DNA from 2 places in the Geodermatophilus sp. SYSU D01180 genome. Region 2 is predicted to be linked to the other one. Evidence: predicted binding sites of a transcription regulator. Region 2 holds the regulator's gene; the other holds the start of a gene.

Region 1 (4,402 bases), on a different contig from region 2:
CGCAGGCCCTTGATGAGGTCGACGACGTCGGCGACGGTGAGGAAGTAGGACGGGTAGCCGAGGGAGTCGATGACGGCGAGCTCCTCCTCGAGCCGCCGGGTCACCCTCGCCGTGCGGGCCATCCCGCGTCGGCCGAGCCCGGCCTCGCAGCGGGCGCGCAGCACCTCGGAGGGGTCCATCCCCCGCTCGCCGGGCGCGGTGACGACGTCGAGCTCGGGATAGCGCACGGTGCCGATGCCCAGGTCCTCGCGGACGTCGACGGCGCACTGCTCGGCCAGCCGGGCGGTGCGCTCGGTCAGCCGCAGCGCGGCGTCGCGGTCGGGGCCGGCGAGGTCCGCGGCGACCTCGGCCATCTCCTTGCCCGACTTGAGGTGGCCCTCGGCGGTGCGCCGGTCGACGTGCCGCGTGTCGAGGGCGACCAGCCGGCGGGAGGCGTCGAGGACGTCGGCGGTGGGCGCGTCGAGGGCGTCGACGTAGCGGACGGCGTTGGTGAGCACCGCCGGCACGCCCTCCTCGTCGGCGAAGCGCAGCAGCCGCTGGGCGCGGGAGCGGTCGCCCCGGCCGCGGTGGTGCACCACCTCCAGCACCAGCGAGCCCGGGCCGAACACCGACCGCCAGGCGTCCAGCCGCGCGGAGGCGACGTCGGCCCGCCCGGCCGCGAGCGCCCGGCCCACCGGCGAGTCCGGCCCCAGCACCGCGACCAGCCCGGGCGCGTGCTCGGCGGCCAGCGCGAGCGAGGCCACCGGCTCGCCGCGGGTGCCGCGCAGGTGCGTGGCGCTGGTCAGCCGGCACAGCGAGCGCCAGCCGGCGCCGTCGCGGGCGAGGAAGGTGACCCGCGGCAACCGCGGGTCGACGGCGGCGCCGCCCCGCACGGGGCTGCGCCGCGCCGGCGCCGGCCGCGCGGGGGCGTGCCCGGTGCGGCGCAGGGAGAACTCGTCCTCGCCCAGCACGTGCGCCCGCGCCGGCGGCACGGTCGTGTCCACCGTCGGCGCGACCGCGAGGTCGACGCCGAACACCGGCCGCAGCCCGGCCGACCGGCAGGCCAGCGCGAACTTGACCGCGCCGTAGAGACCGTCGCGGTCGGTCAGCGCCAGCGCCGTCATGCCGTGCTCGGCGGCGCGCGCGACCAGGTCGGCCGGGTGGTTGGCCCCGTACCGCAGGGAGTAGCCGGAGGCGACGTGCAGGTGGACGAAGGGGTCCCCGCTCACCGCCCGCGGGCGGGACGGTGGGCGGTGCCGCCGACCACGTGCGGCCGGGGCGCCGGCTCGGGCGTGGTGGCCAGCAGCTCCTCGACCACGGCGAGGAAGGTCCCGGCGTCGCGGACCAGGTCGTCGGCCTCGCGCTCGGTGACGGCGCGGGACAGCCCGGCCTCGGCCGCGGCGCGCTTGGCCGCGCCGGCGGCGAAGAAGGTGGCCCACTCCCCCAGCTCGGGGGCGACCTGCTCGAGCAGCACCCAGGCGCTGCGCGGCCGGCGGCGGCCGCTCTCCGGCCGGGTGCGGGCGGCCAGCACGCCCGCGGCGGCCCGCAGCGCCGCCAGGTGCGCGGTGGCGTAGCGGCGGCACGCGTCGGGGGCGTGCCGGGCCTCGGCCAGGGCCCGGGTGGCCTGGTCCAGCAGCTGGCCCGCGGCCGCCGGGAGCGGCGGGGGCAGGGGCAGCTGCTGGGCCATGGCGTGTGCGGCGCCCATCAGTCGTGCACCCGCACGAGCGACCAGCGGTTGTCCGCGGCGTCCCAGCACAGGTCGTAGACACCGGCGAAGCTCATCCGCGAGCGGCCGGCCCGCAGCGCCTCCACCCGGAACACCTCGCGGGGGGCGACCAGGTCGGCCGAGGCGCCGCCGGTGGTGCCGGCGGCCCGCTGCCACCACGGCGCGGTCTCGACCCACGAGTCGAGCAGCTCGCCGACGACGTAGCGGCCCTGCCCGCGCCAGAACTGCGCCGGCCCGAGCGGACCGCGCTCGACCCGCACCTCCTCGCCGGCCCGCTCGCCGACGTCACCCAGCACCCGGCTCATGCCCGTCTCCCCACCCCGTGCCGCGTCTCGACGGCCTGCCCACCGCCCGGGCGGGGAAGGTCCCGGGACGGTGGCCGACCTGCTCGAACATGTGTTCGAACACCTCGAGTAGACCCGACCGCGCCGGTCCCGTCAAGCCGGACGCGCTCCCGCGTCCTCCCCGGGAGGAGCCCCTCCCACCCGCGTGCCGGACGGTACGGCGGGGGTACGACAGCGGTGGCAGGATCAGCGCATGAGCCGACCCGTCCACCCCCGGGTGGCCGCGATCGCCGACCTGCTCGCCGGGGCCGGCGCCACCGGGCGGGTCCACGAGCTCGCCGACGGCGCGCACACCGCCGCCGCGGCCGCCGCACAGCTCGGCGTCCCGGTCGGGGCCATCGCCAACAGCCTCGTGTTCGACGTCGGCGGGCAGCCGCTGCTCGTGCTGACCAGCGGCGCCCACCGGGTCGACGTCGCGAAGGTGGCCGCCCTGCTCGGCGTGCCCCGCGTGGAGCGCGCCGCGGCCGGCTTCGTCCGCGAGCACACCGGCCAGCCGATCGGCGGGGTCGCCCCGGTCGGCCACCCGGCGCCGATCGGCACGCTCGTCGACGTCGAGCTGGCCCGGTACGACCGGGTGTGGGCCGCCGCCGGCCACCCGTCCGCCGTCTTCCCCACCAGCTACGACGAGCTGCTGCGACTGACCGCCGGCACCCCCGCCGAGGTCGGGAGCGGCCCGACCGCCGACGGTCCGGCCGCCGCTCCCCACCCCGCCGCGGTGGGCCCGTGACCGAGGAGAACCCCGTGACCGGCACGACGCCCGCGACGCGGGTGACCCAACTGCCCGCAGGCTGGCTGCGCGAGCACATGCACGAGGCGCTGGCCATCTACGGCGAGGCGATGGGCTACGACGCCTCGGTGGTCGCCGGCCGCTACGGCTACGCCGTCCAGCACACCGAGCGCCCCGGCTTCCGCGCCGTCGGCGCCTTCGCCGCGACCCCGGACGGCGAGCAGCTGGTCGGCTTCGGCTACGGCTACCTCGTCGCCCCCGGCCAGTGGTGGCACGACCAGGTGCGCGCGGCGCTGGACCGGCGGAGTGCCAAGCGCTGGCTGCCCGGCGCGTTCGAGGTGTGCGAGCTGCACGTGCACCCCGAGGCGCAGAGCCGCGGGCTGGGCCGGCGGCTGCTGCACGCGCTGGTCGAGGGCGTGGACGCGCCGGCCGCGCTGCTGTCCACCCCCGACGCCGACACCAAGGCGTTCCGGCTGTACCACGCCGACGGGTTCGTCGACCTCGCCCGCGGCCACCACTTCCCCGGGGACGCCCGGCCCTTCGCCATCCTCGGCGCCCGGCTGCCGCTGCGGCCGGTCCCCGGCACCTGAGCGTGCGGGAGCCGGACCGGGCCGTCGACGCCGTCGTCGTCGGCGCCGGCCACAACGGGCTGGTCGCCGCCTGCTTCCTGACGCGCGCCGGGCTGACCGTCGAGGTGGTCGAGCGCGACGACGTCCTCGGCGGGGCGGTGTCCACCGTGGAGCGCTGGCCGGGGGTCCGGGTCGACCGCGGCTCCAGCGCGCACGTGATCGTCCGGCACAGCGGGGTCGTCGAGGAGCTCGACCTCGCCGCCCACGGCCTGCGCTACGTGGACTGCGACCCGTGGGGCTTCGCGCCCGCCCCGGTCCCCGGCGACCCCGGCCCCGAGGGCCGCCCGCTGGTGTTCTCCGTCGACCTCGACGCCACCTGCGCCTCGATCGCCGCCGCCTGCGGCCCGGACGACGCCGACGCCTACCGCCGGTTCGTCGGCGTGTGGGGCCCGCGCAGCCGCGCCGTCGTCGACTCCTTCGGCCGCCGGCCCACCCCGCTGGGCCTGGCCCGCGCGTTCTGGCCGCTGGGCGCCCCGGCCGGCGACGCCCCGCGCACCCCCGGCGGCGACCTGGCCGCCGACTTCCTCGGCTCCGGCGACGCGCTGCTGGACCGCTGGTTCGGGAGCGAGCGGCTCAAGGCGGCGCTGGCCTGGTTCGGCGCGCAGTCCGGCCCGCCGATGAGCGAGCCGGGCACCGCGGCGATGGTCGCCTGGGTGGCGCTGCTGCACGACACCCCGCCGGGCCACCCGGTGGGCGGCTCCGGCGGGCTCACCCAGGCGCTCCGCCGCCGGCTGGAGGCCGACGGCGGCCGGGTCGTCCTCGGCGACGGCGCCGCGCGGCTGCTGGTCGACGGCGGCCGCGTGACCGGCGTCGAGACGGCGTCCGGACGGCGGGTGACCGCGCCGGTCGTCGTCGCCGCCTGCCACGTGCTGGCCACCCGCGACCTCGCCGGCGGACACGCCCCGCCCGCGCTGGCCGGCGCGGCCCCGCCGGTGGGCAACGGCTTCGGCCTGGTGCTGCGCTGCCTCACCGACGCGCTGCCGGCCTACCCCGGCGT
Region 2 (4,402 bases):
AGCAGCTGCGTGAGGTCGTGGCCGCCCGGCTGCCGCACCCGGACGTCGAGGTCGAGGTGCTCGTTCCCTACGACCGCGGGGACCTGGTCGCCCGTGTGCACCGCGACGGCGAGGTGCTCAGCGAGGAGCACGAGGTTGCCGGCACCCGGCTGACCGCCCGCGTCGACGGCGGCCTGGCCGCCGCGCTCGAGCGGTACGCCGTCCCGGTCGGCTGACCGCCTCCTGCACCCCGGGCCGCCCGGGTGCCCGGCTCCGCGCCGGGCGCCCGGGCGGCTCGCCGTTCCGGCCCGCCGAGGTCACGGACGGGTCACGGCCCGGTACCGTGATCCGGTGACCAGCGGCGTGGTGCGGCGCACCTCCGACGCGCCGGCCGGGCGCCCGGAGCGGGCCGCCCGCCCGGCCGCCGTGGTCGGTGCCGGCCGCCCGCCGTGGTGGCTGCTGGTCCTCGCGTTCGCGGTCACCGTCGGGGTGACCGTCGACCTGCTCAGCCGCGGGGTGCTCGAGCGGCTGGACCTCGAGGTCTCCGAGGTGGTCAGCGCCTGGGACCTGCGCGACTCGCCGGCCTACTGGCCGGTGTGGGCGGTCACCCAGATCGGCGGCCGCGGCACCATCCTCATCGTGCTGGCCGCCCTGGTCGGCTGGCTGTGCCTGCGGGAACGGACGCTGCTGCCCCTGCTGCGGGTGGTCACCGCGCTGGCGCTGCTCACCGTCGTCGTCTACGCGTTCAAGTTCGGCACCGGCCGCACGGCGCCCGCCTATCCCGGCTCGTTCTTCCACCGCGACGGCGCCAGCTATCCCTCCGGGCACGTGGCCAACGCCGTGCTCATGTGGGGCGTGGCGCGCTGGCAGGCGGTCGAGTACGGGCTCGGGCCGCGGGTGCAGCGCACCTTGTGGTGGCTGGCCGTCGTCGGGCCGGTGGCCACCGGGATCGCGATGGTCTCGCTGGACTTCCACTGGGTCACCGATGCCGTCGTGGGCGCGGCCGTGGGGCTGCTGCTGCTGGGCGTGGTTCACGCACTCGACGCGCTGGTGCTGTCACGCTGGGCGAGTGCCCGAGCCGGCCGCCCGTCCGCGTAGCGCCGCCCGGCGGGCACCGGCCGTCCTGCTGACCGCGGGCCTGATGGCCCTCCCGGCCGCCCCGGCCGCCGCCGAGGAGCCGGCCGCCCCGTCGGTCCGCTGCCAGGTGACCGACCCTCGACTGGCCGAGCTCTCCGGCCTCGTCGACGTCGGCGACCGCATGCTCGCCATGGTCGACGGCGGGGACCAGGTCGCCGTGTACGTGCTCGACGGCGCCTGCCGGGTGGTCGACGTGACCACCGCGCCGGTGGACCCCTACGACCCCGAGGACCTCGGCGTCGGCCCCGACGGCACCGTGTGGCTGGCCGACACCGGCGACAACACCACGGTCCGGACGACGGTCGCGCTCGTCGCGCTGCGGCCCGACGGGGGGACGGCGCTGTACCGGCTGACCTATCCCGACGGCCCGCACGACGCCGAGGCGCTGCTGCTCGCCCCCGACGGCACCCCGTACGTGGTGACCAAGGAGGTGCTGGGGGCCAGCCACGTCTACCGGCCGGCCGCGCCGCTGGTCGACGGGGGCACGGTGGCGCTGGCCGACGTCGGCACGGTGACGTTCACGCTCACCGGCACGCCCGGCGGTCCCGTCGGCCGGGCCGGGCAGCTGCTGGTCACCGGCGGGGCGGTGGCCCGCGACGGCAGCCGGATCGCGCTGCGCACCTACACCGACGCCTACGTCTGGCCGCTGACCGGCGCGGACATCCCGGGGGCGCTGGCCGGCGAGCCGGTGCGGATCGCGCTGCCCGAGGCGCCGCAGGGGGAGGCGGTGTCGTTCACCGCGGACGGCAGCGGGCTGCTGGTGGCCGGTGAGGGCGTGCCCGGGGACGTCACCTCGGTGCCGGTCCCGGCGGGGTCCGCGCCGCCCGCGCCGGCGGGGTCCGGGGCGGCCGACCCGTCGCCGTCGGCGCTGCTCGGCGGGGACCCCGGGGGCCTGTCGCCGGTGACCGCGGGCGTGGCCGCCGCCGTCGTCGCGACCGCGCTGGTGTGGCTCGGCGGGCGGCTGCGCCGCCGCCGGTCCGGCGGTCCGCCCGCCGGCGCCTGAGCTCCGGCGCCGGCGGGGGACCTGCGGCTCAGACCCGCCGCAGGACGGTGACGACGCGGCCGAGGACGGTGGCCTCGTCGCCGGGGATCGGCTCGTAGGCCGGGTTGTGCGGCAGCAGCCAGACGTGCCCGTCGCGGCGCTTGTAGGTCTTGACCGTGGCCTCGCCGTCGAGCATCGCGGCGACGATCTCGCCGTTCTCGGCGGTGGGCTGCTGGCGGACGACCACCCAGTCGCCGTCGCAGATGGCCGCGTCGACCATCGAGTCACCGGCGACGCGCAGCATGAACAACGTGCCCTCGCCGACGAGCTCGCGGGGGAGCGGGAAGACGTCCTCGACCGCCTGCTCGGCGAGGACCGGGCCACCGGCCGCGATCCGCCCGACCAGCGGCACGTAGGTGGGCGCGGTCGTGCCGTCGGCGGCCGCGGCAGGCGCCGCCGGGGCGGTCTCGCCCGCGGTCTCGCCGGGCAGCCGCACGTCGAGCGCGCGCGGCCGGTTGGGGTCGCGCCGCAGCCAGCCCTTCTTCTGCAGCACCGACAGCTGGTGGGCGACCGACGACGCCGACGACAGGCCGACCGCCTCGCCGATCTCGCGGACCGAGGGCGGGTAACCGCGCCGCTCGATCGAGTCGCGGATGACCTCGAGGACCCGGCGCTGCCGCTGGGTCAGGCCGTCGCCGGCCTCGCCGCGGTCGGGGAAGGTGCGCACGGCGCCCGTGCTCTCCGCGCCGGCGCCGCGCTCCGCGGCCGGACGGCGGGTCGTCGTGCCGCCGCCCCGGATGCCCTGGCCGGTCCCGCTCGTGCCCGCCACGTCTCCTCCTCGCCGGCCGCGTCCCCGCGGCCCGTCCGTCGCCCTCCCGGCCCCGAGGCCGGTCGGCGGGCGGTGCGCCCGCACGGACCGTAGCGCGCCGGCGCCGCAGGTTCAAACGTGTGTTCGAAGGACACGCCGCGCCGCTCTCGCACTCGTCGGACCCGTGCGGTAGACATCCGATCAGGCGTTCGATCGAACGCGTGTTCGATGCGGTCGACCCGATCAGGAGGAGCGGTCATGGGCAGCGTGCGGCAGGCAGTGCTCGAGTTCGACGCGGCGGTCCGGGTCCCGTGGCGGCCGCCGCTCCGCGGCGAGGGCGCGACGGCGGCCGGTGCGGCCCGCTCCGCATCCCCGGGTCACGCCGGCCGGCCGGCGCCGCGCGCCGCCCTGCCGGGCTCGGGTCCTCGCGTCACCGGGCGCCTGCGGCCGGTGCCCGACCGTCCCGCCGCGGCTCCCGCGCGCACCGCCGGCCCGGCCGCCGAGGGGCCGCGCGCCCGTCGCGACCCGGCCCGCCCGAGCGGGCGCCCGGTGCACTCGGAGCCCGCCCGGGCCGCCGTCCGCGCGCGGTGTGCGCCGGCCCCGGCGCCGGTGCGGCTGACCCGCCGCGGTCGCCGCCTGGTCACCGTGCTGGTCCTCGCCGCCGGCGTCGGCGGCGCCGCCCTCGGCCGGGAGTTCCTCGCTCCCCACGACGGCCTGCGCCTGGCCGGCGAGAGCAGCGTCGTGGTCGAGAGCGGGGACACGGTGTGGTCGATCGCCGCGGAGGTCGCCGGCGCCGACCAGGACGTGCGCGCGGTGGTCGACGCGATCGAGGCGCTCAACGACCTGCAGGGGGCGGTCGTCGTCCCCGGGCAGGTGCTCCGTCTGCCGTAGGCGCCCCGTCCGGCGCCGTCACCCGGGGAATGTGACGAGACCGCGCCGGTGAGTTCGTCAACCATGCAGGCGCCGTCGTTTACCGTCCGGAGTCGTCGTGGCACTTACGGTCAGGAGCGTGTCAGCAGCCGTGAACAGCAGCGCAGCGGTGACCTTCCGGTCCCCGCAGGACGTCGAGGTCCTCGTGGACGGCACCTGGGTGCCGGGTGCCATGCACGGCTGGCGCCACGACGCGACCGGCGGGTGCGAGGCCCGCGTCCGGCTGCGCGACACCGCGGGAGCGGACGGGGAGGACGCCTGGGTGGACCTGGCCCTCGTGCGGCTGCCCGAGCGGCACCTGACGCTGGCCTCCGGTCCCGCGGACGGGATCGCCGACCCCACGGGGACCGCCGCGCTGCCGGCCGTGGCCCGCCGCGCGGTCGTCCCGGGCGCCCGCGCCCCCCGCCGCGGCGCTCGCCGGCACGGTGGCGACGTCACCGCCGAGCAGCCCGCCGTCCGCCCGGCCGCCGCGGGCCGGCACCGGGCGCCCGCCGGCTCCGGCCGGCACCGGGCCGCGACCGCCGAGATGCCGGTCGTCATCTGCCCGGTGCCGGCCGACGGTGCCG

The links. Region 2 encodes LexA, which represses DNA repair genes until DNA is damaged. Its sites were predicted from a motif close to TCGAACANNTGTTCGA; they were not measured.
Region 1: a site for LexA is predicted at 2,094-2,109, ahead of ACI8AA_RS17520 (DUF6504 family protein). Genes of this name have one in related genera too.

Annotation. Positions count from the first base shown of each region.
Region 1 is NZ_JBJGZH010000020.1:72,309-76,710, reverse strand. Features, by position in the region: gene ACI8AA_RS17530 (DNA polymerase III subunit alpha) at 1-1,208, opposite strand, end outside; gene ACI8AA_RS17525 (SAV_6107 family HEPN domain-containing protein) at 1,205-1,684, opposite strand; gene ACI8AA_RS17520 (DUF6504 family protein) at 1,684-2,010, opposite strand; gene ACI8AA_RS17515 (YbaK/EbsC family protein) at 2,243-2,776, shown strand; gene ACI8AA_RS17510 (GNAT family N-acetyltransferase) at 2,791-3,366, shown strand; gene ACI8AA_RS17505 (phytoene desaturase family protein) at 3,369-4,402, shown strand, end outside.
Region 2 is NZ_JBJGZH010000017.1:49,077-53,478, forward strand. Features, by position in the region: gene hflX (GTPase HflX) at 1-215, shown strand, start outside; gene ACI8AA_RS15995 (phosphatase PAP2 family protein) at 331-1,077, shown strand; gene ACI8AA_RS16000 (hypothetical protein) at 1,049-2,119, shown strand; gene lexA (transcriptional repressor LexA) at 2,148-2,927, opposite strand; gene ACI8AA_RS16010 (LysM peptidoglycan-binding domain-containing protein) at 3,165-3,797, shown strand; gene ACI8AA_RS16015 (hypothetical protein) at 3,916-4,402, shown strand, end outside.